Regions from separate parts of the Pseudomonas sp. KH_040 genome, predicted to be linked through region 1. Evidence: predicted binding sites of a transcription regulator. Region 1 holds the regulator's gene; the other holds the start of a gene.
The links. Region 1 encodes sigma-54, which starts transcription at its own class of promoters, with help from an activator protein. Its sites were predicted from a motif close to ANTGGCATNNANNTTGCTNT; they were not measured.
Positions count from the first base shown of each region.

Region 1 (15,451 bases):
AACAAGATTGCCGCGACCCTGGCCAGCACCGGCACCCCTGCATTTTTCGTGCACCCGGCCGAGGCCAGCCATGGCGACATGGGCATGATCACCCGCGACGACGTGATCCTGGCCCTGTCGAACTCCGGCTCGACCAATGAAATCGTGACTTTGCTGCCGTTGATCAAACGTCTGGGCATCCAGTTGATCAGCGTCACCGGCAACCCGCAATCGCCGCTGGCCAAGGCGGCCGAAGTCAATCTCAACGTTCACGTCGAACACGAAGCCTGCCCGCTGAACCTGGCACCGACCTCGTCGACGACCGCAGCACTGGTCATGGGCGATGCGCTGGCCGTGGCACTGCTGGAAGCACGCGGCTTCACCGCCGAAGATTTCGCTTTCTCGCACCCGGGTGGCGCCCTCGGCCGTCGCCTGCTGCTGAAAGTGGAAAACGTCATGCACGCCGGACAAGAGTTGCCGCAAGTCCAACGCGGCACGCTGCTCAAAGACGCATTGATGGAAATGACCCGTAAAGGTCTGGGCATGACCGTTATCCTTGAAACGGACGGTAAACTCGCCGGGATCTTCACCGACGGCGACTTGCGCCGCACGCTGGATCGCAGCATCGACATCCGCAGCGCCACCATCGACCAGGTAATGACGGCCCACGGCAAGACTGCCCGCCCGGAAATGCTGGCCGCCGAAGCCCTGAAAATCATGGAAGATCACCGAATCAACGCATTGGTAGTCGTAGACGAGGAAGATCGCCCGGTCGGCGCCTTCAACCTCTCCGATCTGCTGCGCGCAGGAGTCATGTAATGAGCAACGATCTGCTGCAACGCGGCAAAGCGATCAAACTGGCGGTTTTCGACGTCGACGGCGTTCTCACCGACGGTCGCCTGTACTTCCTTGAAGACGGCAGCGAGTTCAAGACCTTCAACACCCTCGACGGTCAAGGCATCAAAATGCTGATGAACGCCGGCGTGCAGACCGCTATCATCAGCGGCCGCAAGACACCCGTCGTTGAACGTCGAGCGAAAAACCTGGGGATTCCCCACCTGTTTCAGGGCCGCGAAGACAAATTGGTTGTTCTCGACGGTCTGCTTGAGCAACTGGGCCTAAGCTATGAAGAAGTCGCTTACCTCGGTGACGATCTGCCCGATCTGCCGGTGATTCGCCGTGTTGGTCTGGGCATGGCCGTAGCCAACGCCGCCGATTTCGTCCGCGAACACGCCCATGGCGTAACCCGCGCCCGTGGTGGCGAAGGGGCCGCCCGCGAATTCTGCGAATTGATCCTGCGCGCCCAGGGCCGCCTCGATGCGGCCAACGCCGCGTACCTGTGAGCCAAACCATGTTTAGCAAAAAATTTCGCAACTTCCTGCTGTTCGGCTGTATCGCGGCGATATTTGCCGCGGTGGGCTACTGGAACATCAGTCCGGAACGCTTCCTCGACAAGCCACCGGTGACGTCGGTCGAAACGCCTATCGACTGGTATGCAACCAACACGCACACCCTGCAATACCTGCCGGACGGCAAAGTGCAGTATGAAATGACCTCCGACAAGGCCGAGCACGTCAAGGCTACCGATGTCACCCTGGTCACAAAGCCGGACCTGAACATGTATCGCGGCACCGACTTCCCTTGGCACGTAACCAGCGAACGCGGCGAAGTGAACTCGGGCGGTACCGAAGTTGAACTGATCGATTCGGTACGCGTACAGCGCACCGATGAGAAAAAACGCGGCACTCTGATCACCAGCACCCGCATGACCGTGTTCCCGCAGCAAGAATATGCGCAGACCGAGCAACCCGTTAGAATCGAGGGTGCTGGCGGTGTATCGACTGGCGTCGGAATGAAAGCGTACCTGAAGGAAAGCAGGATACACCTGCAATCGAACGTAAGAGGACAGTATGAGGCTCGTTAAAACCCTCCCTATTTTGCTCAGTCTGGGCGCAGCACTGGGAAGCGTGAGCGCCTGGGCTCTGCCGAACGATCAGCAGCAACCTATCCGCATTCAGGCCGACGACGCCCAACTGGATGACAAGAACGGCATCGCCACCTACAAAGGTGATGTGATCATCACCCAAGGCTCGATGATCGTTAAAGGCAACACGGTGACCATCACCCGTACGCCGGCTGGCGATATCGATGTCGTGACGTCGGTGGGCAACCTCGCCTACTTCGAACAGTTGCAGACTCAAGGTGATGCCAAGCCTGTACAGGGCTGGGGCGTAACGATCCAGTACCACGCCGCGCAAAACCGCGTTGTACTGATCGACAAGGCCAAGGTTGTCGATAAGGACAACAACACGACGCAAGGCGAGAAAATCGTCTATGACACCGTGAAGAAACTGGCCAGCGCCGGTCGCGCTACCGGCAGCAAGGTCACCGAGGCGCGTCCGCGCATCGACATGGTGATCCAGCCGAAGAAGAAAACCGACGAGAAAACCCAGTAATGGCAACTCTGAAAGCTCAGCACCTGGCCAAGGCCTATAAAAGCCGCCAGGTCGTGCGTGATGTCAGCCTGTCGATCGACAGCGGCCAGATCGTCGGCCTGCTCGGCCCGAACGGCGCCGGCAAGACGACCTGCTTCTACATGATCGTCGGCCTGGTACAGGCCGATCAGGGTCGCGTGCTGATCGATGATCTGGACGTCAGCCACCAGCCGATGCACGGTCGTGCCAAGGCCGGTATCGGCTATCTGCCGCAAGAAGCGTCGATCTTCCGCAAACTGTCGGTGGCCGACAACATCATGGCCATCCTCGAGACCCGCCAGGAGCTCGACAAGGCCGGCCGTCGCAAAGAGCTGGAAAACCTGCTGCAGGAATTCCACATCAGTCACATCCGCGACAACCTCGGCATGAGCCTGTCCGGTGGTGAACGCCGCCGTGTGGAAATCGCTCGCGCGCTGGCAACGGCACCGAAATTCATCCTGCTCGACGAACCGTTCGCCGGTGTCGACCCGATTTCGGTCGGCGACATCAAGCAGATCATCCACCACCTCAAGGCCAAGGGCATTGGTGTACTGATCACCGACCACAACGTCCGTGAGACGCTGGACATCTGCGAAACCGCTTACATCGTCAACGACGGTCAGTTGATTGCCGAGGGCGATGCAGAAACCATCCTGGCCAACGATCTGGTCAAGGAAGTGTATCTGGGCCACGAGTTCCGCCTGTAAGCGCAACAGTGCCCGGTGCGCCGCCCGGGCGCTGTATCGATTCAAGCAGGATTTAATACGCTTTAATTGTTACAGCGCTCTAGGCAAACACTTCAGTTTCAGGCATATAATTTGCTTAAGTTTGGCGCTTCGGCGCCCTGTAGTGGATGGCGCATAGCGCCGGCGAATAAGGTGTTAAGCCCCTGCCATGAAACCATCGCTAGTCTTGAGAATGGGCCAGCAGCTGACGATGACACCGCAGCTGCAACAGGCCATCCGTCTGCTCCAATTGTCGACCCTGGATCTGCAACAGGAAATCCAGGAGGCTCTGGAATCCAATCCGATGCTCGAACGCCAGGAAGAAGGCGACGACTTCGACAATTCCGACCCCATGGCCGACAACGCCGAACAGAAGCCCGCCACCGAAATCCAGGAACCGTCCTATCAGGAAACTGCCCCGACGGTGGACAACCTCGAGGAGGGCGAATGGAACGAGCGCATCCCCAACGAGCTTCCGGTCGACACCGCTTGGGAAGACGTCTACCAGACCAGTGCCAGCAGCCTGCCGAGCAGCGACGATGACGAGTGGGACTTCACCACACGCACCTCCGTCGGCGAGAGCCTGCAAAGCCATCTGCTGTGGCAACTGAACCTTGCACCGATGTCCGACACCGATCGCCTGATCGCCGTCACCCTGATCGATTGCATCAACAATCAGGGCTACCTGGATGAAACCCTCGAAGAGATCCTCGAGGCGTTCGATCCGGAACTGGACATCGAACTGGACGAAATCGAAGCCGTCCTGCACCGCATTCAACAATTTGAACCAGCCGGCATCGGCGCCCGCAACCTCGGCGAATGCCTGCTGCTGCAATTGCGCCAGCTGCCAGCCAAGACGCCTTGGCTGGCTGAAGCCAAGCGTCTGGTCAGCGATTACATCGACCTGCTCGGCGGCCGCGACTACAGCCAGTTGATGCGTCGCATGAAGCTCAAGGAAGACGAACTGCGTCAGGTCATCGAACTGGTGCAGAGCCTGAATCCGCGCCCAGGCTCGCAAATCGAGTCGACTGAAGCCGAATATGTTGTCCCTGACGTTATCGTGCGCAAGGACAACGAACGCTGGCTGGTCGAGCTCAATCAGGAGTCGGTGCCACGCCTGCGCGTCAATGCCCAGTACGCCGGTTTCGTGCGTCGCGCCGACACCAGCGCCGACAACACCTTCATGCGCAATCAGTTGCAGGAAGCCCGCTGGTTCATCAAGAGCCTGCAGAGCCGCAACGAAACCCTGATGAAAGTTGCCACCCAGATCGTCGAGCATCAGCGCGGTTTTCTGGAGTACGGCGACGAAGCCATGAAGCCGCTGGTCCTGCATGACATCGCCGAAGCGGTCGGCATGCACGAATCAACGATTTCACGGGTGACCACACAGAAATTCATGCATACCCCGCGCGGTATTTATGAGTTGAAATACTTTTTCTCCAGCCACGTCAGCACCTCCGAAGGCGGCGAATGCTCGTCCACAGCGATCCGCGCGATCATCAAAAAACTGGTTGCAGCGGAAAATCAGAAAAAGCCGTTGAGTGACAGCAAGATCGCTGGTTTACTGGAGGCACAAGGCATTCAGGTGGCTCGCCGCACCGTCGCCAAGTACCGCGAATCCCTCGGGATCGCGCCTTCGAGCGAACGCAAGCGGTTGATGTAAGCCACGTTACAGCGTTCCAGTGGCAGGCTTTTCGGCCTGCCGCTTTATGCACTGGCAACGAAGGAGAAGCTGTATGCAAGTCAACATCAGTGGACACCAACTGGAAGTGACCCAACCTCTGCGTTCCTACATCGAGGAAAAACTCCAACGACTGGAGCGACATTTCGACAAGATCACCAACGTGCAAGTCACGATGTGCGTCGAAAAGCTGAAGCAGAAAATTGAAGCCACCTTGCATATACCCGGCAGCGAAGTGGTCGCTAACGCAGAAGATACTGATATGTATGCTGCGATCGACTCACTGACCGACAAGCTGGATCGCCAACTCAAAAAGCATAAGGAAAAGACCCAGAGCCTCCTTCAGGGCGCTACCGGTCGTTAACATCCCTAATCCATGATCCGACTTGAAACCATCCTGACCCCCGGCCGTTCCCTCGTGAACGTGCCGGGCGGCAGTAAAAAGAAAGCCCTCGAACAAATTGCCAACCTGATCGCCCGCGAAGTGCCGGATCTGGAGATGCAAGATGTCTTCGAGGCGTTGATTGCCCGTGAAAAACTCGGCTCCACCGGTTTTGGTAACGGCATCGCCATTCCTCACTGCCGTCTCAAGGGTTGCCAGTCGCCTATCAGCGCCTTGATGCACCTTGATACGCCAATCGATTTCGACGCCATTGATGGCGCTCCGGTTGACCTGCTGTTCGTACTGCTGGTCCCGGAAGCCGCCACCGATGCGCACCTGGAGTTGCTGCGTCAGATCGCCAGCATGCTCGACCGCAAGGACGTGCGCGATAAACTGCGCAGCGCCGCGAGCAACGAAGCCTTGTATCAGGTTGTCCTGGACGAGCAGAACGGGCATTAATCATGCGCTTGATCATCGTCAGCGGCCGTTCCGGCTCGGGTAAAAGTACGGCTCTGGATGTCCTTGAGGACAATGGCTATTACTGCATCGACAACCTTCCTGCAGGCTTGCTGCCGGAACTGGCCGAACGCGCGCTGATTCACACTGAGCTGGCGCAACCGCTGGTGGCCGTGTCCATCGATGCGCGCAACCTGCCGAGCCACCTGACGCGCTTTCCGGAGCTGCTTGAAGATGTCCGGGGAAAGCACATCCAGTGCGACGTTCTGTATCTGGACGCCGACGAAGAAACCCTGCTCAAGCGTTTCTCCGAGACTCGCCGTCGCCATCCACTGAGCAACGCCAACCGCTCGCTGGCCGAGGCGATCCAGGATGAAACCGCCCTGCTCGGCCCGATTGCCGACCTCGCGGACCTGAAGATCAACACCACCAATCTGAACCTGTATCAGTTGCGCGACAGCATCAAGCTGCGCCTGCTGAACCAGCCGGAGCCGGGGACCGCATTTCTGGTCGAGTCCTTCGGCTTCAAGCGCGGCATGCCGGTCGACGCGGATCTGGTATTCGATGTGCGCTGCCTGCCCAATCCGTACTGGAAGCCGGAACTGCGCGCGCAATCAGGTCTCGATGCGCCGGTGGCTGAGTACCTTGCGGCGCAGCCAGAGGTCGAAGAAATGTTCCAGGACATTTTCACTTACCTGCACAAGTGGCTGCCGCGCTTCGCTGCGAGCAACCGCGCCTACGTCACCATTGCCATTGGCTGCACCGGCGGGCATCACCGCTCCGTCTACCTGACCGAACGCCTGGGTCAGGCCCTGCAGAAAACCCTGAAGAACGTCCAGGTTCGCCACCGCGACCTCACTTAAAGGATTCACACCGCGATGCCTGCTCTGGAAATCGAAATCATCAACAAGCTGGGCCTGCATGCCCGCGCATCGGCCAAGTTTGTTGGAGTGGCCGGGCGGTATCCGGATTGCACGATCAGAGTGGGTCGTACACCAGAGACCACGATTGATGGCAAAAGCATCATGGCGATGATGATGCTGGCGGCTGGCAAGGGCACCAAAATCTATCTGAGTACTGAAGGGCATCAGGAACAGGAAGCCCTGGATGCGCTGGTGGCGTTGATCTACAACTACTTCGACGAAGGCGGCTGACAGCCAAAGTCAAAAGATCGCAGCCTGCGGCAGCTCCTACACTGGAATGCGTTCCCTGCAGGAACTGCCGCAGCCTGCGATCTTTTGCTCTGCTTCAACCCAACGCCGTATCCATCACCATCATCAGACAAAACCCGATCAGCAAACCAAGACTGGCCAGCTTGTCATGACCATTGCGTCGCGACTCGGGAATCACTTCGTGAGTCACTACCAGCAACATCGCCCCTGCCGCGAGCGCCAGACCTAACGGCAACAACACCTGCGCCAGACTGACCAGCCAGGCACACAACAGTGCAAACACCGGTTCAACCAGACCAGACGCCGCGCCGATCAGAAACGCCTTGATCCGCGACATCCCCGCCCCGGCCAGCACCAAGGCAATCACCAGACCTTCCGGTACATCCTGCAAAGCGATGCCCATGGCCAGACTGTCCGCATCCGGCATGCCGCCGCCGGCGGAAACGCCGACGGCCATACCTTCCGGTATGTTATGGGCAATGATGGCGAATACGAACAGCCAGATACGCGGCGCAATTACCGGATGCTCAGGTGTGCCGACCAACATTTCCGGCGAAGCTCCGGATAACTGACGATCAACCAAATACAGACCGAATGCACCGAGCATGATGCCGAAGCAAATCAGGCCGCTGGATGACCAAGGTGTCAGACCCAGATTTTCGGCGGCGGCAATGCCCGGCACGATCAGCGAAAACGCCGTCGCCGCCAGCATCACCCCCGCGCCAAATCCCAGCAAGGTGTCACTGAGTGCCTGCGGCATGCGCCGAATCACCAGCACCGGAACAGCGCCAAGCGCCGTGCCGAGGGCGCAGATCGCGCCGCCCTGAAGCGCCCGTGACAGTCTCGGTTCCAGATTCAGCCATTCCAGTCCGTGGGCAACCAGCAAGGTCATGCCCGCCAACAGCAATAGCGAGCCCACTGCGTAGCGAAACATACGCCCACTTCCGATCGCCAGTGTTTCAGTGCCCATAGTCAGCCTTGGATTGTTTTTATAAAAGACTTAAACCAGTGCGGCGTGATAGCGCGCAGCAACTTCAGGCCAATTGATCACGTTGTAGAACGCGCTGATGTATTCCGGACGACGGTTCTGATAACGCAGGTAATAGGCGTGCTCCCACACGTCGAGACCGAGAATCGGCGTGTTGCCGTTCATCAGCGGACTGTCCTGATTGCCGCTGCTCTCCACGATCAGCTTTTTCTCGGGCGTCACACTGAGCCAGGCCCAGCCGCTGCCGAATCGGGTCAGTGCGGCTTTGGTGAAGGCTTCCTTGAAGCTGTCGAGACCACCCAGTTGCTCATCAATCGCCTTGGCCAGCGCGCCATCCGGTTTACCGCCGCCGCTCGGCACCATCACTTCCCAGAACAGCGAGTGGTTGGCGTGACCGCCGCCCTGATTGATCACGGCCGCACGGAGTTTTTCCGGCAGATCCTTAACGCTGGCGACCAGTTTTTCTACCGGCCACTCCGCATATTCAGTGCCTTCTACGGCGGCGTTGAGGTTGTTGATGTAGGTCTGGTGATGTTTGGTGTAGTGAATCTCCATGGTCTGCGCATCGATATGCGGCTCGAGGGCGTCGTAGGCGTAAGGCAAGGCAGGCAAGGTAAAAGCCATTTCAATGGACTCCATGGTGATGTGGGACAGGCGCGCGGCGCGCATTGCCGGTATCCGGGTGCAGCAGGCGCTGGGTGCGCGGGTATTCGCCGTGTTCACTGATGAAATTCAGCAGCTCGACGTAGGTCTTGCTGCTCTGGCGCAGCGCCGCTTCACGTAATGCAAGGCGCTGACGTTCGTCCTGCATGGTCTGCAACAGCCGTTGGTGGATGGCGCAGAGGTATTCGGCACTCTCCTCCGGCTGGTTCAGGCGCAAGTGCAGATCCGCCAGGTTGTGATGGGAGATGACGCAGGCCGCCACCGCTTCGTCGGCATCGGCCCAGCGTTCGAATAACACTTGCGCCAGGGCCAGGGCTTGCAGATAAGCCTCACGGGCGTCGATCAATTCGCCCAGCATGAAGCAGCGATTGGCCCGTTCGATCGTGCGTTTCCAGTGCTCCATGGTGAGCCTCCTCCAAAGCGGTTGCAGGGTTTACACGCCGCCGGCGGTGAGTTTCTCGGGGTTGAGCAACTCTTCCAGTTGGCTGCGCGACAGGTCGGTGTGTTCCATTGCGACGTCGATCACCGCGCGGCCTTCCTTGTAGGCCTGCTTGGCGATCTCGGCGGCTTTCTGGTAACCGATAATCGGGTTGAGCGCGGTGACCAGAATCGGGTTGCGTGATAGCGCCTCTTTCAGGCGCGACTCGTTGACCTTGAAGGTGGCGATGGCCTTGTCGCCGAGCAGACGGCTGGAGTTGGCCAGCAGTTCGATGCTGCTCAACAGGTTTTGCGCGATGATCGGCAGCATCACGTTGAGTTCGAAATTGCCCGACTGGCCGGCGACAGTGATCACCGAATCGTTACCGATGACTTGCGCGGCGACCATGGCGGTGGCTTCCGGGATCACCGGATTGACCTTGCCCGGCATGATCGACGAGCCCGGTTGCAGGGCTTCCAGTTCGATTTCGCCGAGACCGGCGAGCGGGCCGGAATTCATCCAGCGCAGGTCGTTGGCGATTTTCATCAACGACACAGCGGTGGCTTTTAGCTGACCGGAGACGGCGACGGCGGTGTCCTGCGAGCCAATCAGCGCGAACAGATCCTTGCCCGGGGTGAATTGCACGTCGGTCAGTTGGCTGAGCTGACGACTGAAACGCGCGGCGAATTCAGGATGTGCGTTGATCCCAGTGCCGACCGCCGTGCCACCCTGCGCCAGGGATTGCAGGCTTGGCAGCAAATCCTGCAGGTGAGCGATGTTGGCTTTGATTTGCTGCGCCCAGCCGTTGAGCACCTGGCTCATGCGCACCGGCATGGCGTCCATCAAATGCGTGCGGCCGGTTTTGACGTGATGATGCACTCGCCCGGCCTTGCGCTCGATCACTTGCACCAGGTGCAGCAGCGCCGGCAGCAATTGTTCGTGCAGGGCCAGCGCGGCGCTGACGTGGATGGTGGTCGGGATGATGTCGTTGCTGCTCTGGCCGCAGTTGACGTGATCATTGGCATTCACTGGCTCATCGAGCAGGCGACTGGCGAGAGTGGCAATCACTTCATTGGCGTTCATGTTGGAACTGGTGCCGGAACCGGTCTGGAAGATATCCACCGGGAAATGCTGCATGAAATCGCCTTCGAGCAGGCCTTGCGCGGCGTCGCTGATGGCTTTGCCCTGCGCGGCTGTGATCTGGTTGAGTTCAACGTTGGCGCGCGCGGCGGCGGCTTTGGCGAGGATCAGTGCGCGAATGAATTGCGTCGGCATAGGTTTGCCGCTGATCGGGAAGTTATCCACTGCGCGCTGGGTTTGCGCACCGTAGAGAGCGTCCACCGGCACCTGCAGTTCGCCCATGCTGTCGCGCTCAATACGTGTCTTGGTCATCTGAAAATCCTTGCACCAGTTCAATAAGAGGAATCGAGGGAAGCAGTTCGCAAGTGGCGAGCTGCCAGGTATAGCGTTGCCAACGTTTGAGCCGGCATTTGCACAGGGACAGGCGTTCCATTTCACGCAATGGGCGCCAGGCTTGATCGAGACAGAGGCTACGCCAGTGCCACGGCAAGGCGATGTCGGTGGCCGTGTCGAGCAGAAGGCGGAAGGAGGTTTCAGCGATGGTCCAGGGAGAAGTGGCCGTACAACAGGCCAGATACCGGCCTTCGGCCAAGTAATGTTCGATCACGCGCGGCTCGTCAGGATCCATCGCGCAACGGATCTGGCGACTCATCCAGCGCCAGCTTTCGAGATACGGCTGCTCGTGCAAGGCAGAACTCATGATCCGGGGCTCATCCGATAATGAGATTTATTATTAGATGATAATGAGAACCAAAACAAGAGCTCCGATTTACGCAGAGTTCATTGTGGGAGCGAGCCTGCTCGCGAAGGCGTCCTGTCAGTCACCGCTGCGGTCGGCTGTTAAATCGCTTTCGCGAGCAGGCTCGCTCCCACAGGGTTTTGTGTGGAGACAATAAAAAAGGCGCGCCATCCGATGGGGTGGCGCGCCCTTTTATTTTTGACGAATGGGGTTTAGCTGCCCGCCACCGTCATCCGCTCGATCAACACAGAGCCGGTGCGGATGTTGCTACGCAGTTCCAGGTCATTACCCACCGCAACGATCTGCTTGAACATGTCGCGCATGTTGCCGGCGATCGTCACTTCCTGCACGGCGAACTGGATTTCGCCGTTTTCAACCCAGAAGCCTGCCGCCCCGCGCGAATAGTCGCCGGTGACCATGTTCAGGCCATGGCCCATCAATTCAGTAACCAACAAGCCACGCCCCATACGCTTCAGCAGCGCCGCCTGGTCTTCATCACCATGGGTAACGAACAGGTTATGCACCCCACCAGCGTTCGCCGTGCTTGGCATGCCGAGTTTGCGCCCGGAGTACGTGCCGAGGATGTACGACACCAACTCGCCCTTTTCGACGAACGGTTTGGCATACGTCGCCAGACCATCACCGTCGTACGAAGCACTGCCCATTGCGCGCATCAGGTGCGGACGCTCGTCGATGGTCAGCCACTCCGGAAACAACTTCTGCCCTAGGGTGCCTTCAAGGAACGACGACTTGCGATACAGACTGCCGCCCGACACCGCCGAGAGGAAACTGCCGAACAAACCGCCCGCCAGCTCTGCGGAAAACAGCACCGGCACCTCGCACGTCGGTACCGGGCGCGCGCCCAAGCGGCTCGCCGCCCGTTGCGCGGCACGCTGGCCGATGCTCACCGGATCGGCCAGAAGACTGCCCTGACGGTTCACGTCGTACCAGTAATCACGCTGCATCTGGCCGTCGGCCTCAGCGATCATCACGCAGCTCAGGCTGTGTCGGGTCGACGCATAACCGCCGATAAAGCCGTGGCTGTTGCCGTAAACGCGGCAGCCCTGATGGGTGCTCAGGGTAGTGCCGTCTGCGTTCTTGATCCGCGCATCGGCGTCGAAGGCCGCTGCTTCACAGAGCAGGGCCTTCTCGATGGCCTGCTCCGGGGTGATGTCCCACTCGTGGAAAAGGTCAAAATCGTGCTGTTCCTTGGCCATCAACGCTGCATCAGCCAGACCAGAAGCCTCGTCTTCCGACGTATGCTTGGCGATGGCCAGTGCCGCTGCGACGGTCTCGCGAATCGCATCCGGGCCGGTTGCCGAGGTGCTGGCCGAGCCTTTGCGCTGGCCCACGTACAGCGTGATGCCAAAGCCCTGATCGCGGTTGAATTCAACGGTTTCGACTTCGCGCTGGCGCACCGACGTCGACAGGCCCTGCTCCAGCGACACCGCTACTTCACAGGCACTGGCGCCCTGACGCTTGGCTTCGGCGATGATCTGCTCGACTTGTTCTTGCAGTGCCGGCAATGCCTGCGGGCCGACGCTTTCAACTGCACTCATGCTCATCTCCACTCAAATTCTGCTTTCGGCTGGGGTCATCGAGCGACCGGGCCGGACAAGCGGCCCCCGACTGGTTATCATGGCGGCGTTTCTTTGCGGACTGCCACCATGGTTGATTCTTACGACGACTCCCTCGATACGGGAGAAAAAAGCAAATCTCAGGTCAAACGCGAGCTGCATGCTCTGGTTGACCTCGGCGAGCGCCTGACAACACTCAAGCCAGACTTGATCGCAAAACTGCCGCTGACCGACGCTATGCGCCGGGCTCTGGCCGATGCGCCCAAGCACACCGCGAACATCGCGCGTAAACGGCACTTGCAGTTCATCGGCAAACTGATGCGCGATCAGGACACTGACGCGATTCTGACCTTGCTCGATCAACTCGATGCCTCGACTCGTCAGTACAACGAGCGTTTCCATAACCTGGAACGCTGGCGTGATCGCCTGATTGCAGGCGACGATGCCGTGCTGGAGAAATTCGTCGTCGAGTACCCGGACGCCGATCGCCAGCAACTGCGTTCCCTGATCCGTCAGGCTCAGCATGAGGTTGCGCAAAACAAACCTCCTGCTTCCAGCCGCAAGATCTTCAAGTACATCCGTGAGCTGGACGAGACTCAACGCGGCCTGCGTTGATATTCGCCACCGGGTGGCCGCCCTGCGCGCCACCCGAAGCTCCACCTCTTCTTATGCGCCCGTGCCACCCACGGTGATCGCATCGATTTTCAGCGTCGGCTGACCCACACCTACCGGCACCGATTGCCCATCCTTGCCGCACGTGCCCACACCGCTGTCCAGCGCCAGATCGTTACCGACCATCGACACCCGGCTCATCGCCTCGGGGCCGTTGCCGATCAACGTCGCGCCTTTGACTGGCGCGGTGATCTTGCCGTCTTCGATCAGGTACGCCTCGCTGGTGGAGAACACGAACTTGCCGCTGGTGATGTCGACCTGACCACCGCCAAGGTTGGCGCAGTAGATGCCCTTCTTCACAGAGGCGATGATTTCTGCCGGATCGCTTTCGCCGCCGAGCATGTACGTGTTGGTCATGCGCGGCATCGGCAGATGCGCATAGGACTCCCGACGACCGTTACCGGTGCGAGCAACGCCCATCAAGCGCGCATTGAGTTTGTCCTGCATGTAGCCTTTCAGTACGCCATTTTCGATCAGCGTGGTGCACTCGGTCGGCGTGCCTTCGTCGTCGACGCTCAGCGAACCGCGACGGCCGCTCAAGGTGCCGTCATCGACGATGGTGCAAAGCTTCGAGGCAACCATTTCACCCATGCGACCGCTGTACGCCGAGCTGCCCTTGCGGTTGAAGTCACCCTCCAGACCGTGGCCGACCGCTTCGTGCAGCAGCACGCCAGACCAGCCCGAACCCAATACCACCGGCAAGGTGCCGGCCGGCGCCGGAATCGCTTCCAGATTTACCAGCGCCTGGCGCAGCGCTTCACGGGCATAGCCCATGGCGCGGTCTTCGGCGAGGAAATAACGGTAGTCGGTACGCCCGCCACCGCCATGCCCGCCGCGCTCGCGACGACCATTCTGTTCAACGATGACGCTGACGTTGAAACGCACCAGTGGCCGCACATCCGCCGCCAGGCCGCCGTCGGTGGATGCCACCAGAATGCGTTCCCAGACACCGGCCATGCTGACGCTGACTTGCTGGATACGCGGGTCGAGGGCACGGGTAGCCACATCGATGCGCTTGAGCAGCTCGACTTTCTCGGCACGAGTCAGTACTTCCAACGGGTTATCCGGCGCGTATAACTGTGCGACATCCTGCGTGGTGAACGCCTGCACCGTGCCGTTCTGCCCGGCCCGGGAGATCGAACGCGCGGCACGGGCCGCTGCGCCAAGCGCTTCGAGGGTGATCGCGTTGCTGTAGGCAAAACCGGTTTTCTCACCGGACTGCGCACGCACGCCCACACCCTGGTCTAGGTTGAAGCTGCCTTCCTTGACGATGCCGTCTTCCAGCGCCCACGACTCGGAGATCTGGCCCTGGAAATACAGGTCGGCCGCATCGATACCAGGACCGGCCAGATCACCGAGCACGCCTTGCAGGCTCTCGATCGTCACGCCACCGGGCGCCAACAGGTGATCACTGACTGAGGACAACAACTCGCTCATAGGTTTACGCCTTAAATTCGTGTTCTGAAGCAGGCCGCTGTGCGCCCTGCGAGAAAAACCGCCGATGGCTCACCACCGGCATTCGCGCCCTGATGGACGCTTGTTCAATACTGTCGCGTTCGGCCAACAACACCGCTTCGCCTTGATCCTGACTCGCCAGCACGCGCCCCCACGGATCGATAATCGCCGCATGACCGAAGGTTTCTCGCGGTCCTGGATGGCTCCCGCCCTGCGCTGCGGCCAGCACATAACACTGGGTCTCGATGGCCCGGGCGCGAATCAGCACATCCCAATGCGCTGCTCCGGTTACCGCAGTAAAGGCCGACGGTGCGGTAATCAACTCGGCACCGGCGGCGCGCAACTCGCTGTAAAGCTCGGGAAAGCGCAAGTCGTAACACACGGTCAGACCAAGTCGGCCTACCGGCGTGTCGGCAACCACCACGCCACTGCCATAAGCATAGTCATCGGATTCGCGGTAACGGCCGCGATTGTCCGCCACATCGACGTCGAACAGATGCAACTTGTCATAGCGTGCAACGATTTCACCCTGATCATCGACCAGCAGCGAGCAGGCATTGGCCTTGGCCGTCGGTTGATCCACCGGCGGCAACGGCAAGGTGCCGGCCACTATCCATAACTTGAGGTCGCGGGCGGTCTGTTTCAACCATGGCAGGATCGGTCCTTCGCCCAATGCTTCGGCGCGGCCGATGTCAGCGATGTCGCGACGGCCCATGGCGGCGAAGTTTTCCGGCAGCACCGCCAGCTTCGCGCCGCCAGCAGCAGCCTGTTCGAGCAGGCGTCGGGCCTGAGCCAGATTGGCCAGCACGTCGCTTTGGCTGACCATTTGAATCACCGCTAAAGACATGGCCGCTCCTCGGAATCTGCACATAAATCTGTAGGAGCTGCCGCAGGCTGCGATCTTTTGATCTGACTCTTAAAACAAAAGATCGCAGCCTTCGGCAGCTCCTACCAAGGCGTAGTGTCTGCTAGTTAAAAAGGCTTGTCGAA
Region 1 covers NZ_CM174487.1:1,020,837-1,036,287, reverse strand. The annotation lists gene AC3IUF_RS04460 (KpsF/GutQ family sugar-phosphate isomerase) at 1-798, shown strand, start outside; gene AC3IUF_RS04455 (KdsC family phosphatase) at 798-1,322, shown strand; gene lptC (LPS export ABC transporter periplasmic protein LptC) at 1,331-1,903, shown strand; gene lptA (lipopolysaccharide transport periplasmic protein LptA) at 1,890-2,435, shown strand; gene lptB (LPS export ABC transporter ATP-binding protein) at 2,435-3,160, shown strand; gene AC3IUF_RS04435 (RNA polymerase factor sigma-54) at 3,348-4,841, shown strand; gene hpf (ribosome hibernation-promoting factor, HPF/YfiA family) at 4,915-5,223, shown strand; gene ptsN (PTS IIA-like nitrogen regulatory protein PtsN) at 5,236-5,700, shown strand; gene rapZ (RNase adapter RapZ) at 5,703-6,560, shown strand; gene AC3IUF_RS04415 (HPr family phosphocarrier protein) at 6,576-6,851, shown strand; gene AC3IUF_RS04410 (ZIP family metal transporter) at 6,946-7,839, opposite strand; gene AC3IUF_RS04405 (superoxide dismutase) at 7,870-8,481, opposite strand; gene AC3IUF_RS04400 (DUF2753 family protein) at 8,483-8,923, opposite strand; gene AC3IUF_RS04395 (class II fumarate hydratase) at 8,954-10,330, opposite strand; gene AC3IUF_RS04390 (hypothetical protein) at 10,311-10,718, opposite strand; gene pmbA (metalloprotease PmbA) at 10,970-12,316, opposite strand; gene yjgA (ribosome biogenesis factor YjgA) at 12,425-12,949, shown strand; gene tldD (metalloprotease TldD) at 13,001-14,443, opposite strand; gene AC3IUF_RS04370 (carbon-nitrogen hydrolase family protein) at 14,448-15,308, opposite strand; gene AC3IUF_RS04365 (YhdP family protein) at 15,434-15,451, opposite strand, start outside.

Region 2 (15,451 bases), 650 kb from region 1:
GCCGTCGCGGATCGATTTGGTCACACGCGTGAAGTCCTGATACACCACGCGACCGGCGCCAAGATTCATGTGGCCGACTTCGGAGTTGCCCATCTGGCCGTCCGGCAGGCCGACGTCCATGCCGCTGCCCGAGATCAAGCCGTTCGGCACGCTGGCCCAGAGGCGATCGAGAACAGGCTTCTTCGCCGCAAAAACGGCATTGGATTCGGGGCTGTCGCTGTGACCGAAGCCGTCGAGAATCATCAGGACCAAAGGTTTAGGCGTAGTCGTCATGGAATCCACTCGTGGCTAATAAAGAAGAGGGCGATGGAAAAGGGAGTTGGAGTTTAAAGCTAAGTTCCGACCGCGTCACCGCCGGACGGGGTTTGGCCGACCATAGTGGCTGTGTATACTGGCCGACATTTTAACGCCCTGGAACCTCCTTCGATGGTTGCTCACCTGATTGAATTTGCCACTAACCACTACATTCTTGTCGGTATCTTCGTCGTACTGCTGGCTCTGCTGCTGGCGCACACGATGCAGGGCGGCGGTAAAAGCCTGAGCACCGGCGAGCTGACCGCGCTGGTCAATAAAGATGCAGGCGTGGTGGTGGACATCCGTCCGGCCAAGGATTTCGCAGCCGGCCACATTGTTGGCGCGATCAATATTCCCCAGGACAAACTGGCTGCGCGCATTGGCGAGCTGGAAAAACACAAGGCCAAGACCATCATCCTGGTCGACGCCCTGGGCCAGACCGCTGGCACCCACGCCCGCGAACTGATGAAATCCGGCTTCACCGCCGCCAAGCTGTCCGGCGGGATCTCCAGCTGGAAAGGCGACAACCTGCCGCTGGTGAAGTGATATGAGCGAAGTCATCGTCTACTCCAGCGACTACTGCCCTTATTGCTCCCGAGCCAAGTATTTGCTCGAGAACAAAGGCGTGGCCTTCAAAGAGATCAAGGTCGATGGCAAGCCGCAGGTGCGTGCCGAAATGGCCCAGAAAGCCGGACGCACGTCCGTGCCGCAGATCTGGATCGGCAGCAAGCACATCGGCGGTTGTGACGATTTGTATGCCCTGGAGCGCGCCGGCAAGCTCGACGCGCTGCTCAAGGCCTGAACGGCTGCACCCACGTACAGCAATCCCTTAAAGACCCGAGATCAGAAAGGATCTGAGATGACTGACCAACAGAACACTGCAGCCAGCGAAGAAGAAACCGCACCGCAATTCTCCTTGCAGCGCATCTACGTACGCGACCTGTCCTTTGAAGCCCCGAAAAGCCCGGCGATCTTCCGCCAGCAGTGGGATCCGGCGGTCGCGCTGGATCTGAACACTCGCCAGAAAGCACTGGAAGGTGATTTCTACGAAGTTGTGCTGACCCTGTCCGTCACCGTGAAAAACGGTGAAGAAGTCGCCTTCATCGCTGAAGTGCAACAGGCCGGTATCTTCCTGATCAAGAACCTCGATGCGGCTTCGATGAGCCACACCCTGGGTGCGTTCTGCCCGAACATTCTGTTCCCGTACGCGCGCGAAACTCTGGACAGCCTGGTCACCCGTGGTTCGTTCCCGGCGCTGATGCTGGCCCCGGTGAACTTCGACGCTCTGTACGCACAAGAACTGCAGCGCATGCAGGAAAGCGGCGAGACGCCAACCGTTCAATAAGACGGTTCAGCGGCACCCATGTGGGAGCGAGCCTGCTCGCGAAGAGGGCGTGTCAGATGACAGTTTTGTCGACTGATACACCGCTTTCGCGAGCAGGCTCGCTCCCACATTTGTTTTGTGATGTTACTTGAAGTCGTTCTGGCGCCAGGCTTCGTACACTGCGACCGCAACGGTGTTGGACAGGTTCAGGCTGCGGCAGCCTTCGCGCATCGGCAGGCGCAGGCGCTGTTCCGGCGGCAGCGCGTCGAGCACTTCCGGCGGCAGGCCACGGCTTTCCGGGCCGAAGATGAACGCATCGCCAGGAACAAACGCGGCATCATGAAACGGCCGCGAGCCTTTGGTGGTGAACGCGAACAGCCGCGGGTTGCCAAGGCTTTCCAGGCAACTGGCCAAGTCTGCGTGACGCTGCAGCGTGGCATATTCGTGATAGTCGAGACCGGCGCGGCGCAAGCGCTTGTCGTCCATCTCGAAGCCCAGCGGTTCGATCAAATGCAGGTGGCAGCCGCTATTGGCGCACAGCCTGATAACGTTGCCGGTATTCGGCGGAATTTCTGGTTGAAAAAGGATGACGTGAAACATGCACGGCTCCGAAGGTAAAGATGAGCGGCATTCTACGCCGCCTGTGGACAACCGTTCGAAACTATTGCCGCGAGTCATCGGTTCGCTGGCGATTGTCGGCGTGATGATCGGTTTGATGATCGGCCGCCTGACCACGCCGGATCCGACTGTGCTGCAACAAGTCGAGGTGTCAGAGCAGGGGTTGGTGGTGTGGTTCAACAACGAACCCAAGCTGCACGGCGAAATCATCGATGGCACAGTGGCGCTATTGTTTCAGGCGGATGGCCAGGCGCAGAAGGGGCAACTCAAGCTCAACGGCAGGGACGTGAACTGGCGCACGCGCATGAGCGATGGCGGGTTGTTGTTGACCGTATTGGCAGCGCGGCCGCTGCAGGGTAATTGGGTCGGCAGTGAGGTCGATGACCGCTGGCGGCTGGAGATACGCTTGCAAACGAACTGATCGGAGTACTGCTGTCCTTCTCGACGTACTCCTACGCTTATTGACGTCGTTTCCCACTACGCTTGTCTGCCTTTCCACTCTCCTTGAATGCTTGCGCACGCTATCGTGCGTTCCTCTTTTAAACCGGCAGGATGCCGAAAGTCTTCGCCCCTTGCACGACTGCCAGGGGCGATTTTTTCAAGGATGAAAAAAATGCCAATAAAACCACCTGCCGGGGGCAGCACCCACGTGAAAGTGGATGCTTCGACCAGTCCAACCCGACCGGCCGACGTGGACATTCCGCTCCCCGGCCCATCGGGCCGCAGAGGTTCCGGTTCAGGACTCTCCGCCGATGATTCGCAGCCGCGGGCCGGGTCGTCCAGGGCTGTTGACGCAGATGCCACTGGTGCGACTCCGGCGGTTATTATTCACGCGACCCCCGTTGACGCACGTTTGCTCGCGCCTCAACCGACGCTGGACCATTACGTAATCAATGCCCGGGCGTTACTTCCAGAAGCCAACGGCGAAGGCTTGAGGGTTTTTAACAAGCGCACCTACGCTGAAGTGGCCGATGGCGATTTTGTCCATGTCGCCGTGGACCCCGAGACGGGACTGCATCGGGCCCGACGGCCAAGTGAGTTGCTTTTGGGGCCAGTGATGCTGCGTGACGCCGATAGCGGTTTTTGGTACCCGCGTACGGTCGTTGAGCCAACTACCCGAGCGCAGGTTCGAAGCTGCCTTCCGAAAGCGACCGATCAACACGCGGATGACTTTATCGCCCGGTTTGGTGACAAGGATGTGGCAGATGTGGAACTCAAGCGGATTCAGCTTGGGCTACTGCAACTGGACTACGAACACGTCAGCATCCCGGACCACCAAAATCGCATTCTAGGGAAACATGGCGTAGATGAGGCGTTTGCCATGTGGAGTACGCTGCGCAAATTGTACAAGTGGAAAAGTAAGCCTGATCAGCGGGTCTACAGCGATGGGCGGCTATCGGGTTTCAAGCTGGATATCAATCTCACGCTATGGCCAGTCGATAAGCTGCTTTCATTGAAATTCAACTCAGTCGTTTCTCTCACGTTAAGAGGTCATGCGCCGCTGAACCCTGAGGTGTTTTTTGCGCAATTTCCCAACATTGAAAGTCTGACGGTCACAAGCCAGATGATCACCAGAAGTACCTCCGATGCCTCTATGTATGAGCATGCTTACTCAAGATTCGATCTGGGTTCGCGCTTTGCCGAGCAATTAGCGAGGCTCCCCCGTTTACGAGAGTTGAACCTGCAGGATTGTGATTTTCAGGATGACTTTTCGCTGAGGGGCATGACCAGGCTGCAGGTGTTGAGGCTAGGTAAAATACAGGCGGCGAGGCTGAATCATTATCCCGACGACTTGCGCGCTCGGTTGTCTCTTCAACACCCGAGCGTCGTTTTACTAACGGATCCTGACATCTCCGGGATGACCGAGTTGCGCGTGTTGGACCTGACAGGCTCCGGAATACACCGAATCCCTATCGGGCTTGATACCGACGACGGGCCGTCAAGGCTGGAGGTATTGCGACTGGGCGACAACGCGTTTTCTGTTGCACCTTCACTTAAAGCAATGACTGCGTTGCAGGAGCTGGATCTTTCCAACATGAGGTTGGACAGGTTTCCGGACGGCATCACCGATAAGATTCCCGGGAAAGTGTTGAATCTGGCGAACAATCGAATTGCCGCGATCCCGGAATCCATCGAACTCAGAGCGGGCTTCAGTCTCAGCGGCAATCCCATCACGGATCCGGCTTCCCTGCGGCGTCTGATACATGCGCGTATAAAAACAGGCGCCGACATCTGGCTGGGAGAGGAAAGTGCTGATCGGTCGGCAAACCTGTGGCTGCGAAATGTGCCGCCATTGGAATTACCTGAAAAACTGAAGCTCTGGGACAGCTTCGGCGGTGCAGCAAGTGACGTGATCAATGGGATTCGGAAACTGAGTCGTACGCCTGAATTTCACGTCGAGCATCCGCTTTTGCAGCGGCGGGTGTGGTGGTTTCTGGATGCCTATACGAAGGCTGAGCCAAGCGAACAGGCAAGGATGAGGGACATTCTGCTCAATGAACCCAGCCCCGGAAAAATGCTCGACAGGCTTGAAGCACAAATACGGGAATATGACTCGGGGCGGCAAAATCAGCCCCTGCATCATTTACCCAAACGTCCGAAGCTTAATTAACGCCGGGCTGAACACCTCGGCGATTGGTGTAAAAGCGGGAAGCCCTGACCTGCCTGTATCAGGGTTCCCAAAACGGGTGGACTTCGCTGTGAGCGTCGGTCCGGTGTAAAGAGGGAACCCCCGGCCTGCCTGTACCAAGGATCCCAAAAGGGTGGGCTCGTCGCGTTGCGGTATGAGCCCGGTGTAAAGAGGGGAATCCCCGGCCTGCCTGTACCAAGGTCCCCGAAACGGGTGGTGAATCGAATCACCTGTAAGGGTTACTGCAGGGGGCGTGCCAGGTTTTAATGTGTTGAAACAAAAAATCTGATCAGAAATACGAAAGCCCCGGGATTCGGGGCTTTCGTGCATTTGGGTAGTTGATTTTTCAGTGGTTTCAGAAGCGAATGTGGCGATGCGGCTGTGCGCGATCGCGGGTCATTGTGCATTGATGCGGTGCACGGCGTTCCGATGAGGGGCTGGATTTTGAATTCACAACAGCCCTCAAGCGAACAAACCGTTAACCCTCATCCCCCTCATCATCATCGCCACCATCGACCTTCATGCCCAATTCCTTGATTTTGCGCGTCAGGGTATTGCGCCCCCAACCGAGCAAAACCGCGGCATCACGCCGGCGCCCGGCGGTGTGCTTCAGGGCCGTCTCGATCATGATTCGCTCAAACGCCGGCACCGCACTGTCGAGCAGGCTCGACTGACCGCGCGCCAGCGCCTGATCGGCCCACTGACGCAACGCCTGCTCCCAATTGGTCACTGGCGCCGAGTCCTGCGGCAGGTTCAGTAGCTCCGGCGGCAGGTCGCTGATGTGTACTTCGCGCCCGGAGGCCATCACGGTGATCCAGCGGCAGGTGTTTTCCAACTGCCGCACGTTGCCGCCCCACGGCAGGTTTTTCAGGTATTCCTCAGTCTCGCTCTTCAGCAGTTTCGGCTCGACCGCCAATTCCTGCGCGGCACGGCTGAGAAAATGCTTGGCCAGGGTCGGGATGTCTTCACGACGGTCCGACAGGCGCGGGATGTGGATACGGATCACGTTGAGGCGATGGAACAAGTCCTCACGGAATTTCCCGGCGTGTACCAGGGTTTCCAGATTCTGGTGTGTCGCGGCGATGATGCGCACGTCGACCTTGACCGGCACATGCCCGCCCACGCGATAGAACTCGCCATCCGCCAGAACCCGCAGCAGACGGGTCTGGGTATCCGCCGGCATGTCGCCGATTTCATCAAGAAACAGCGTGCCGCCGTCAGCCTGTTCGAAACGCCCGCGACGCAAATTCGCCGCGCCGGTGAACGCGCCTTTTTCATGGCCGAACAGTTCGGACTCCATCAGATCCTTGGGGATCGCCGCCATGTTCAGCGCAATGAACGGCGAGGCCGCACGCGGGCTGTGGCGGTGCAGGGCGTGGGCGACCAGTTCTTTGCCGGTGCCGGATTCGCCATTGATCAGCACGGTGATGTTGGAGTGGCTCAAGCGCCCGATGGCGCGAAACACTTCCTGCATCGCCGGCGCTTCGCCGATGATTTCCGGGGTGCGGGTCAAAGCAGGCACGACTTCCAGGCCTTGCTGTTCTTGCGCATGCTGATTGGCACGCTTGACCAGCGACACGGCCTCATCAACGTCGAACGGCTTTGGCAGATACTCGAACGCGCCGCCCTGATACGAGGCGACAGCGCTGTCCAGATCGGAGTGAGCGGTCATGATGATGACCGGCAACCGTGGGTGCTGTTCGCGAATCCGCGCCAGCAGATCCAGACCGCTGGCACCGGGCATGCGAATGTCGGAAATGATCACGTCCGGCTGCTGACGGGCCAAGCGACTCATCACGCCATCGGCGCTGTCGAAGCTCTGGGTGGTCATGCCTTCCTGCTGCAAGGCCTTTTCCAGCACCCAACGGATAGAACGGTCGTCATCGACGATCCACACGGTTTCACTACGGCTCATGTCGATGTGGCTCCTTGTTCCAGTGGCAGAAAGATCGAGAAGGTGGTGTGGCCTGGATGGCTGTCACACTCGATCAGGCCCTGGTGCTGGCTGATGATGTTCTGGGTAATGGCCAGGCCCAGCCCGGTACCGTCCGGGCGACCGCTGACCATGGGAAAGAAAATGGTTTCCTGAAGTTCCGCCGGGATCCCCGGACCGTTGTCGATGATCTCGATCTTGGTCACCAGACGATGGCGGACGTGGCCGATGGTGAACTGGCGCATGGTTCGGGTGCGCAGACTGATGCGGCCCAGACGCAGTTCGTTCTGGCTGCTGATCGCCTGCATCGCGTTGCGCACGATGTTCAACACCGCCTGAATCATTTGCTCGCGGTCGATCAATACGTCGGGAATGCTTGGGTCGTAATCGCGCACCAAGGTGATGCAGCCCTGACTTTCGGCTTCAACCAGTTGGCAAACGCGCTCCAGCACTTCGTGGACGTTGCACATGGCCAGCGACGGCAGCTTGTTCGAGCCGAGCATGCGGTCCACCAGATTGCGCAGGCGGTCGGCCTCTTCAATGATCACGTTGGTGTAATCGCGCAGGCTGTCTTCCGGTAGCTCGCGGGCCAGCAGTTGCGCGGCGCCACGGATACCGCCGAGCGGATTCTTGATTTCATGGGCGAGACCGCGCACCAGCATCTTGCTGGTTTCCTGCTTGGACAGCTGCGCCTCTTCCTTGGTGATCCGCAGCAAGCGGTCACGCGGATGAACCTCCAGCAGGAGCATGGTCGCGCCGTTGCTGAGGATCGGCGTCACCGCGTAATCCACGGTCAAGGTCTGGCCGGTGAGGGCGGTGAGCATCGCTTCGCGTTTGGTAAACGGGTGCGCCTGCTCTACCGCTTGGCGCAACGAATTCAGCGCCTCGGTGGATTCGGTGAACAGCTCGCTGATGAATTGCCCATGGCTACGCTGCCCGCTGATGGCGAGCAGCATCTCCGCCGCCGGGTTCATGTACTCGAGGCGCAATTCGGCGTCGAGCAGGATGGTGGCGGTGGTCAGGTTGTCGAGCAGCAAACGGTGGATTGCGTCGCTAATAGTCATCGGAGCCTCTTTTGGGGGCGGAGCGTGCGCAAATAACAAGCGTCGGTGAACGGAAAATGCAAAAACCAAACCAAGGCTCTGAAAAGAAGCGTTCAACGCCTGAAACAGGCGTTTGACGCTCGTTTGCGTGGCATTCGGCCGGCCTTTGCGGGTACTTTCGAACCAAAATGGGTTGAGATCTGGGTATGGCGCAGACTATTGCACCAATATAGTGCGCAAAGCTGAATGGCGTTAGAAGAAACGCAGGAAGGGATTTTTCGGCTCTGGCGGTTTGTCTTTCAGCGGACATTCCGGACGTACGCCGTAGTCGTCGGCGACGCAGGGTTTGACCTGACGTTTCTGCGCGAGAGAGATGCGCAGCATGTGGAACGGCTGGTTGGCGGTGCGTTCGACCGTTCGCCCTTCGGCGTCGAGGATTTCCACCGAAAGGTTGTGGCTGCCACGGTCGATGTTACTCAGAGGAAAAACCGGCGTCAGGCCGGGTTCGCCAGTGGCCTGCCCATCCAGCAACAGCCGATAGCGATGACCTTTTTGCAGGCCGGGTTCGCTGGTGACGCTGACGATGATCTCGCCGGCACTGCTGCGAATTGTGGCATCGGGTTCGGGCACCAGAATGCGCAGCATGTCGTAGTGGAACGGTGGTTGTTCCGGGGATTTTTTTGCGGTGGTGATCGGCGCAGCGGCGCCGGGGTTGGCCGACATGCGATTGCTGGTCGCGATCGGTACGCGCTTGGCGTTGCTGCGCGGTTGATCGGTGTAGACGCGATTGCCCTGAGCATCGGTATAGGTGAAGACCTCTGCTGAGGCTTGCAGCATCAGCAGCGCCAGCACGACGAACAAGCTTGCGCGGATCATGGCTTGTGTACCCGCTGTACGCTGAGAGGTACTGGCGGGCTCTGCTGGATGACCGTTTGCCCGTCAATCACCTGCACCGCTAAACGATGTTCGCCGCGATCTACGTTTACCAGTTGCAGGATTGGCACGTTGCTCGGCTGACCGTAAGGCTCATCGTCCAATACCAGCCTTAATTGATGGGGCGGTCGAAGGCGCGGCTTGATCAGCACATTGACGGTGAAGGTGCCGTTGTTGGCGCGCAATGCTTCTTCGGTGGGCAGTCCGGCGAGTTCAAGAATGTCATAGGCGTTGGGCGCAGGTTCACGGTTGTCGGTTTCGGGCGCGGGTGGTGCGCTGGGCGCCTGCGGCTCGACACGGTTGAGCGGCGGCAACTCCACGGGCTGCGCCTTTACGCCGTCCGGCGAATGATCGCTATAGACCGTGTTGCCGTTGGCGTCAGTGTACTTGTAGATCTGTGCGACAGCGGGCAGGGCGATCAGCAGCAGTATGTAGAGAAAGATGCGACCCATGAAACCGACCGGGATTGAAAGCGATGGGGTGCAGCATAGGACAGGTGTGGCGGTTGGCCCAACCCTGCACACATCCAGAGATCATTCATACACCACAATTGATCGTTCCCACGCTCTGCGTGGGTACGCCTCAAGGGACGCTCCGCGTCCAGTGACGCGTAGCGTCACGGGCTGCATTCCCACGCGGAGCGTGGGAATGATCAGCATCACGTCATAAATGGCAGGCAATAAAAAAGGCCTCCCGAAGGAGGCCTCTTTTTGTCACGCCGAAAAACGCGGCGCTACCGGATCAGCAGCTGTAGTACAGCTCATATTCCAGTGGGTGTACGAAGGTGCGAACCTTGATTTCTTCTTCCGATTTCAGCGCGATGTAAGCGTCGATGAAGTCGTCGGAGAATACGCCGCCCTTGGTCAGGAACGCGCGGCCCTTGTCCAGCTCTTCCAGGGCTTCTTTCAAGCTGCCGCAAACTTGCGGGATCTCTTTCGCCTCTTCAGGCGGCAGGTCGTACAGGTTTTTGTCAGCAGCGTCGCCTGGGTGGATCTTGTTCTGGATACCGTCCAGACCGGCCATCAGCAGCGCTGCGAAGGCCAGGTACGGGTTGGCAGCCGGATCCGGGAAGCGGGCTTCGATACGGCGGGCTTTCGGGCTCGACACGTAAGGAATACGGATCGAAGCGGAACGGTTGCGAGCCGAGTAGGCCAGCATCACTGGAGCTTCGAAGCCTGGAACCAGACGCTTGTACGAGTTGGTCGCCGGGTTGGTGAAGCCGTTCAGGGCCTTACCGTGCTTGATGATGCCGCCGATGAAGTACAGAGCGGTATCGGACAGGCCGGCATAACCTTCACCGGCGAAGGTGTTCTTGCCGTCTTTCCAGATCGACATGTGCACGTGCATGCCCGAACCGTTGTCGCCGTACAGTGGCTTCGGCATGAAGGTCGCGGTGCGACCGTAAGCGTCAGCAACGTTGTGCACAACATACTTCAGGGTTTGGGTTTCGTCGGCTTTCTTCACCAGGGTGTTGAACTTGACGCCGATTTCGTTCTGGCCGGCAGTCGCCACTTCGTGGTGGTGAACTTCGACGGTCAGGCCCATTTCTTCCAGTGCGTTGCACATGGAGGTACGGATTTCGTGGTCGTGGTCGAACGGCGGAACCGGGAAGTAGCCACCTTTGACGCCTGGACGGTGACCCTTGTTGCCGCCTTCGATGTCCTGGTCGGACATCCACGAACCTTGCTCGGAGTAGATCTTGAACATCGAGCCGGAGATGTCCGACTTGAATTTCACCGAGTCAAAGATGAAGAACTCAGGCTCAGGACCGGCGAACACGGTGTCACCGATACCGGTGGCTTTCAGGTGTTCTTCGGCACGCTTGGCGATCGCACGTGGGTCGCGGTCGTAGCCTTGCATGCTCGAAGGTTCGATGATGTCGCACACCAGGATCAGGGTGGCGTCTTCGGTGAACGGGTCGAGTACGGCAGTTTCGTCAACCGGCATCAGGATCATGTCGGAGGCTTCGATTCCTTTCCAGCCAGCGATGGAGGAACCGTCGAACATTTTGCCGACTTCGAAGAAGTCTTCATCCAGCGCATCGCGAGCCGGCATGGTCACGTGGTGCTGAGTGCCTTTGGTGTCCGTGAAGCGCAGATCAATCCACTTGACGTCATGATCTTTGATGAGTTGAACCGTCTTCGACATATGTCCTCCGGGTGGCTTCGGGCTTAGTAGTGGATGCCCTTAGAATTTGGGTGATGCCGGCGCGAATACTCTGCCAAGGCAACCTGCCTCACAAGGGAGCAAATTGCATGCCAGTGCCCCAGCATGGGTTTTTTGCCCCAAATTCACGCTTATAAAGGTGCAAAGCGTCTCAATGCGGAAAATCTCGCCCTTTAATGTAGCGTCATAAATCGAAAATGACCCGTTTTGGTGCATGCAAAACCTTCTGCACATTAACTGGTTAAACCTTGAGCAATTTCCGCTATAATCCGCGCCCCCCTTTTTCGGCTGGCCGTTCGCGCGCTGTTTTCATGAAACTAATCGTAAAAGTCTTCCCCGAGATCACCATCAAAAGCCGACCTGTCCGGACGAAATTCATCCGCCAGCTGGCCAAGAACATCCGCACCGTGCTCCGCGACCTGGACCCGGCCGTGGTGGTGAACGGTGTGTGGGACAATCTCGAACTGGAAACCCGCGTTACCGATCCCAAAGCCTTGAAAGAGATGGGCGAGCGCCTGACCTGCATGCCGGGCATCGCGCACTTTCTGCAGATCGACGAGTACCCGCTGGGCGACTTCGACGACATCACCGAGAAGTGCAAACAGCACTACGGCGATGCACTGGCCGGGAAGATTTTCTCGGTGCGTTGCAAGCGTGCCGGCAAGCACGCATTCAGCTCGATGGATGTCGAAAAATACGTCGGCAGCAAGCTGCGCCGTGAGTGCGGTGCTGCCGGGATCGACCTGAAAGCGCCGGAAATCGAAGTCCGCATCGAAGTTCGCGACAAACGGTTGTTTGTGATTCACAGCCAGCACAACGGCATCGGCGGTTACCCGCTCGGCGCCCTTGAGCAGACGCTGGTATTGATGTCCGGCGGCTTTGACTCGACCGTTGCGGCCTACCAGATCATTCGTCGCGGCCTGATGACGCACTTCTGCTTCTTCAATCTGGGCGGGCGTGCCCATGAATTGGGCGTGATGGAAGTCGCGCATTTCATCTGGAAGAAGTACGGCAGCTCGCAACGCGTGCTATTTGTCAGTGTTCCGTTCGAAGAAGTGCTGGGCGAAATTCTCGGCAAAGTCGATAACAGTCATATGGGCGTCGTATTGAAGCGTATGATGTTGCGCGCGGCCTCCAATATCGCCGACCGCCTGCAGATCGAGGCGCTGGTCACCGGCGAGGCGATCTCCCAGGTGTCGAGCCAGACGCTGCCGAACCTGTCGGTGATCGACTGCGTGACCGACAAACTGGTCCTGCGTCCGCTGATCGTGGCGCACAAGCAGGACATCATCGACACGGCCAACGAGATCGGCACTGCCGATTTCGCCCGGCACATGCCGGAATACTGCGGGGTCATTTCGGTCAATCCGAAAACCGCCGCCAAACGCGGTCGTGTTGAACACGAAGAGAAAGAATTCGACATGGCAGTCCTCGAGCGTGCGCTCGAAAACGCCAAACTGGTGCCGATCGATCGGGTGATCGACGAATTGGGCCAGGACGTACAGATTGAAGAAGTCAGCGAAGCACTGGCCGGCCAGATCGTGATCGACATCCGTCACCCGGATGCCGCCGAGGATGAGCCGCTGGAACTCGCTGGCGTAGAAGTACAGACGATGCCGTTCTACGCAGTGAACGCTCGTTTCAAGGAGCTGGATCCGACTCGCCAGTACCTGCTGTATTGCGACAAAGGCGTGATGAGTCGCCTGCATGCTCACCATTTGCTCAGTGAGGGGCATGCCAATGTGCGCGTTTATCGACCGAGCTAAGTGCCCGGGGCTGTTTGCCTGTGGCCTGCGTCACCGGCCCCCCGACACCGCCGTCAAGCTGTAACGGCCATGCCGGACACTACTGCTAATCGCTGCCAAGACTTGTCAGCAAACCGAATCCTCTGATCGAGATACACAAGTGATCGAAAATCTACGCAACATCGCCATCATCGCCCACGTTGACCATGGTAAAACCACCCTGGTAGACAAACTCCTGCGTCAATCCGGCACCCTGGAGCGCAACGAGCTCAACGACGAGCGCGTGATGGACTCCAACGACCAGGAAAAAGAGCGCGGTATTACCATTCTGGCGAAAAACACCGCCATCAACTGGAACGGCTACCACATCAACATCGTGGACACCCCGGGCCACGCCGACTTCGGCGGCGAAGTTGAACGCGTAATGTCGATGGTTGACTCCGTTCTGCTGCTGGTTGACGCTCAAGACGGCCCTATGCCGCAAACCCGTTTCGTGACCAAGAAGGCTTTCGAAGCCGGCCTGCGTCCAATCGTGGTAATCAACAAGGTTGACCGTCCAGGCGCGCGTCCGGACTGGGTTCTGGATCAGATCTTCGACCTGTTCGACAACCTCGGTGCTACCGAAGAACAACTGGACTTCCAGGTTGTTTACGCTTCGGCCCTGAACGGTATTGCCGGTCTGGATCACACCGCCATGGCGGAAGACATGACCCCGCTGTACCAAGCGGTAGTCGACCACGTTCCGCCTCCGGCCGTTGACCGTGACGGTCCGTTCCAGATGCAGATCTCCGCTCTGGACTACAACAGCTTCCTGGGTGTTATCGGTGTTGGCCGTATCGCTCGTGGTCGCGTCAAGCCGAACACCCCGGTTGTCGCTATCAGCGCCGACGGCAAGCGCCGCAACGGTCGTATCCTGAAGCTGATGGGTCACCACGGTCTGCACCGCATTGACGTTGAAGAAGCAGCAGCCGGCGACATCGTCTGCATCAGCGGCTTCGACGAGCTGTTCATCTCCGACACTCTGTGCGATATCAACACCGTCGAGGCGATGAAGCCGCTGACCGTTGACGAGCCAACCGTTTCCATGACCTTCCAGGTAAACGACTCGCCATTCTGCGGTAAAGAAGGCAAGTTCGTGACCTCCCGTAACATCAAGGATCGTCTGGACAAAGAGCTGCTGTACAACGTTGCACTGCGCGTTGAAGAAGGCGACTCGGCTGACAAGTTCAAGGTTTCCGGCCGTGGTGAGCTGCACCTCTCGGTACTGATCGAAACCATGCGTCGCGAAGGCTTCGAGCTGGCCCTGGGCCGTCCTGAAGTGATCATCCGTGAAGTTGACGGCGTGAAGCAGGAACCGTTCGAAAACGTAACCATCGACATCCCTGAAGAATCGCAGGGCAAGGTCATGGAAGAGATGGGTCTGCGTAAGGGCGACCTGAGCAACATGGTGCCGGATGGCAAGGGCCGTGTTCGTCTGGAATACAACATCCCTGCTCGCGGTCTGATCGGTTTCCGTAACCAGTTCCTGACCCTGACCAACGGTGCTGGCATCCTGACCTCGATCTTCGACCGTTACGCTCCAGTGAAGTCGGGCCACATGTCCGGCCGTCAGAACGGCGTTCTGGTTTCGGTTGAAACCGGTAAGGCACTGACCTACTCGCTGGAAACCCTGCAGGCTCGTGGCAAGCTGTTCGTAGAACACGGCCAGGAGATCTACAACGGTCAAATCGTTGGTCAGAACAGCCGCGACAACGACCTGGGTGTAAACCCAACCAAAGGCAAGAAGCTCGACAACATGCGTGCTTCGGGTAAAGACGAAACCATCGCTCTGGTACCACCTGTTCGCTTCACCCTGGAACAGGCTCTGGAATACATCCAGGAAGACGAGCTGTGCGAAGTTACTCCTAAGTCCATCCGTCTTCGCAAGAAGATCCTGGACGAAAGCGAGCGTACCCGCGCTGCCAAGAAAGCCAAGGCGTAATTTAGCCCGCGCTTGAAAAAACGCCCCCGGTCGCGAGACCGGGGGCGTTTTTGTTTGTCTGCGATCAACAGCGAAGCAATGGGCAAATCAAGCGTCGAACCAGCGAAACGCGAGGAAGGTTTCCGCGATCTTGCGCAGTACAGCCTTGTCCGCTTTGTTGGCTATGCCATCGCCGTTCACATCGGAGTTAGTGAAGGAGTCGAGGCTGCCGTCATTGTCACCATCGTACGCGGCTGCGCGTCGGATCTTGATGGGTTTGCCGAGCTCGCCATCGTCTTCACTGAATTGAAGCGTGACCACATTGGGTGTGCCGTCCTGATGATGGTCGGTTGCGCCAATTTTCAGATAGCGCTCCCAGTTATCGCCGGCATTGAACCAGTTGAGCTGCAGGAAGACCTCGGCAAAGGCCGTGAGTAGCAACTGATCCTGAAAATTCTGCAGTCCGTCGCTGTTGATATCACCCGCGAAGCCGAACTCAATGCAGCCATCGGCGGACATATCCAGTGCAAAAGCTTCGTGGACGAGGTTGGCAGAGCCATTGTGGAAGTGCAGCTGCACGGCATCGGCTTTGCCGTTACCGCTACGATCCTGGGCTGTCACTTTTAAATAACGCATGAGCATCTTCTCTGAGGGAGTGATGCTCCACACTAGTGTTGGGGAGAGATACTTTCTGTCGGGTGAATGCTTGATAAAGCATAGGAAATTGCGACAAGCGGGTATGGTCGAGTTACCCGTTCCTGTAAGAACAATCTACGGATGGCACTTTCAGTACGGAGCTCGCCTTT
Region 2 covers NZ_CM174487.1:372,506-387,956, forward strand. The annotation lists gene gpmI (2,3-bisphosphoglycerate-independent phosphoglycerate mutase) at 1-273, opposite strand, end outside; gene AC3IUF_RS01685 (rhodanese-like domain-containing protein) at 427-840, shown strand; gene grxC (glutaredoxin 3) at 842-1,096, shown strand; gene secB (protein-export chaperone SecB) at 1,154-1,639, shown strand; gene AC3IUF_RS01700 (tRNA (cytidine(34)-2'-O)-methyltransferase) at 1,763-2,218, opposite strand; gene AC3IUF_RS01705 (hypothetical protein) at 2,217-2,657, shown strand; gene AC3IUF_RS01710 (leucine-rich repeat domain-containing protein) at 2,850-4,847, shown strand; gene ntrC (nitrogen regulation protein NR(I)) at 5,344-6,780, opposite strand; gene glnL (nitrogen regulation protein NR(II)) at 6,777-7,862, opposite strand; gene AC3IUF_RS01725 (DUF4124 domain-containing protein) at 8,094-8,717, opposite strand; gene AC3IUF_RS01730 (DUF4124 domain-containing protein) at 8,714-9,226, opposite strand; gene glnA (type I glutamate--ammonia ligase) at 9,516-10,922, opposite strand; gene thiI (tRNA uracil 4-sulfurtransferase ThiI) at 11,252-12,706, shown strand; gene typA (translational GTPase TypA) at 12,846-14,666, shown strand; gene AC3IUF_RS01750 (hypothetical protein) at 14,754-15,281, opposite strand.
Region 2: the regulator sigma-54 is predicted to act here: its motif matches at 11,018-11,037, upstream of glnA (type I glutamate--ammonia ligase).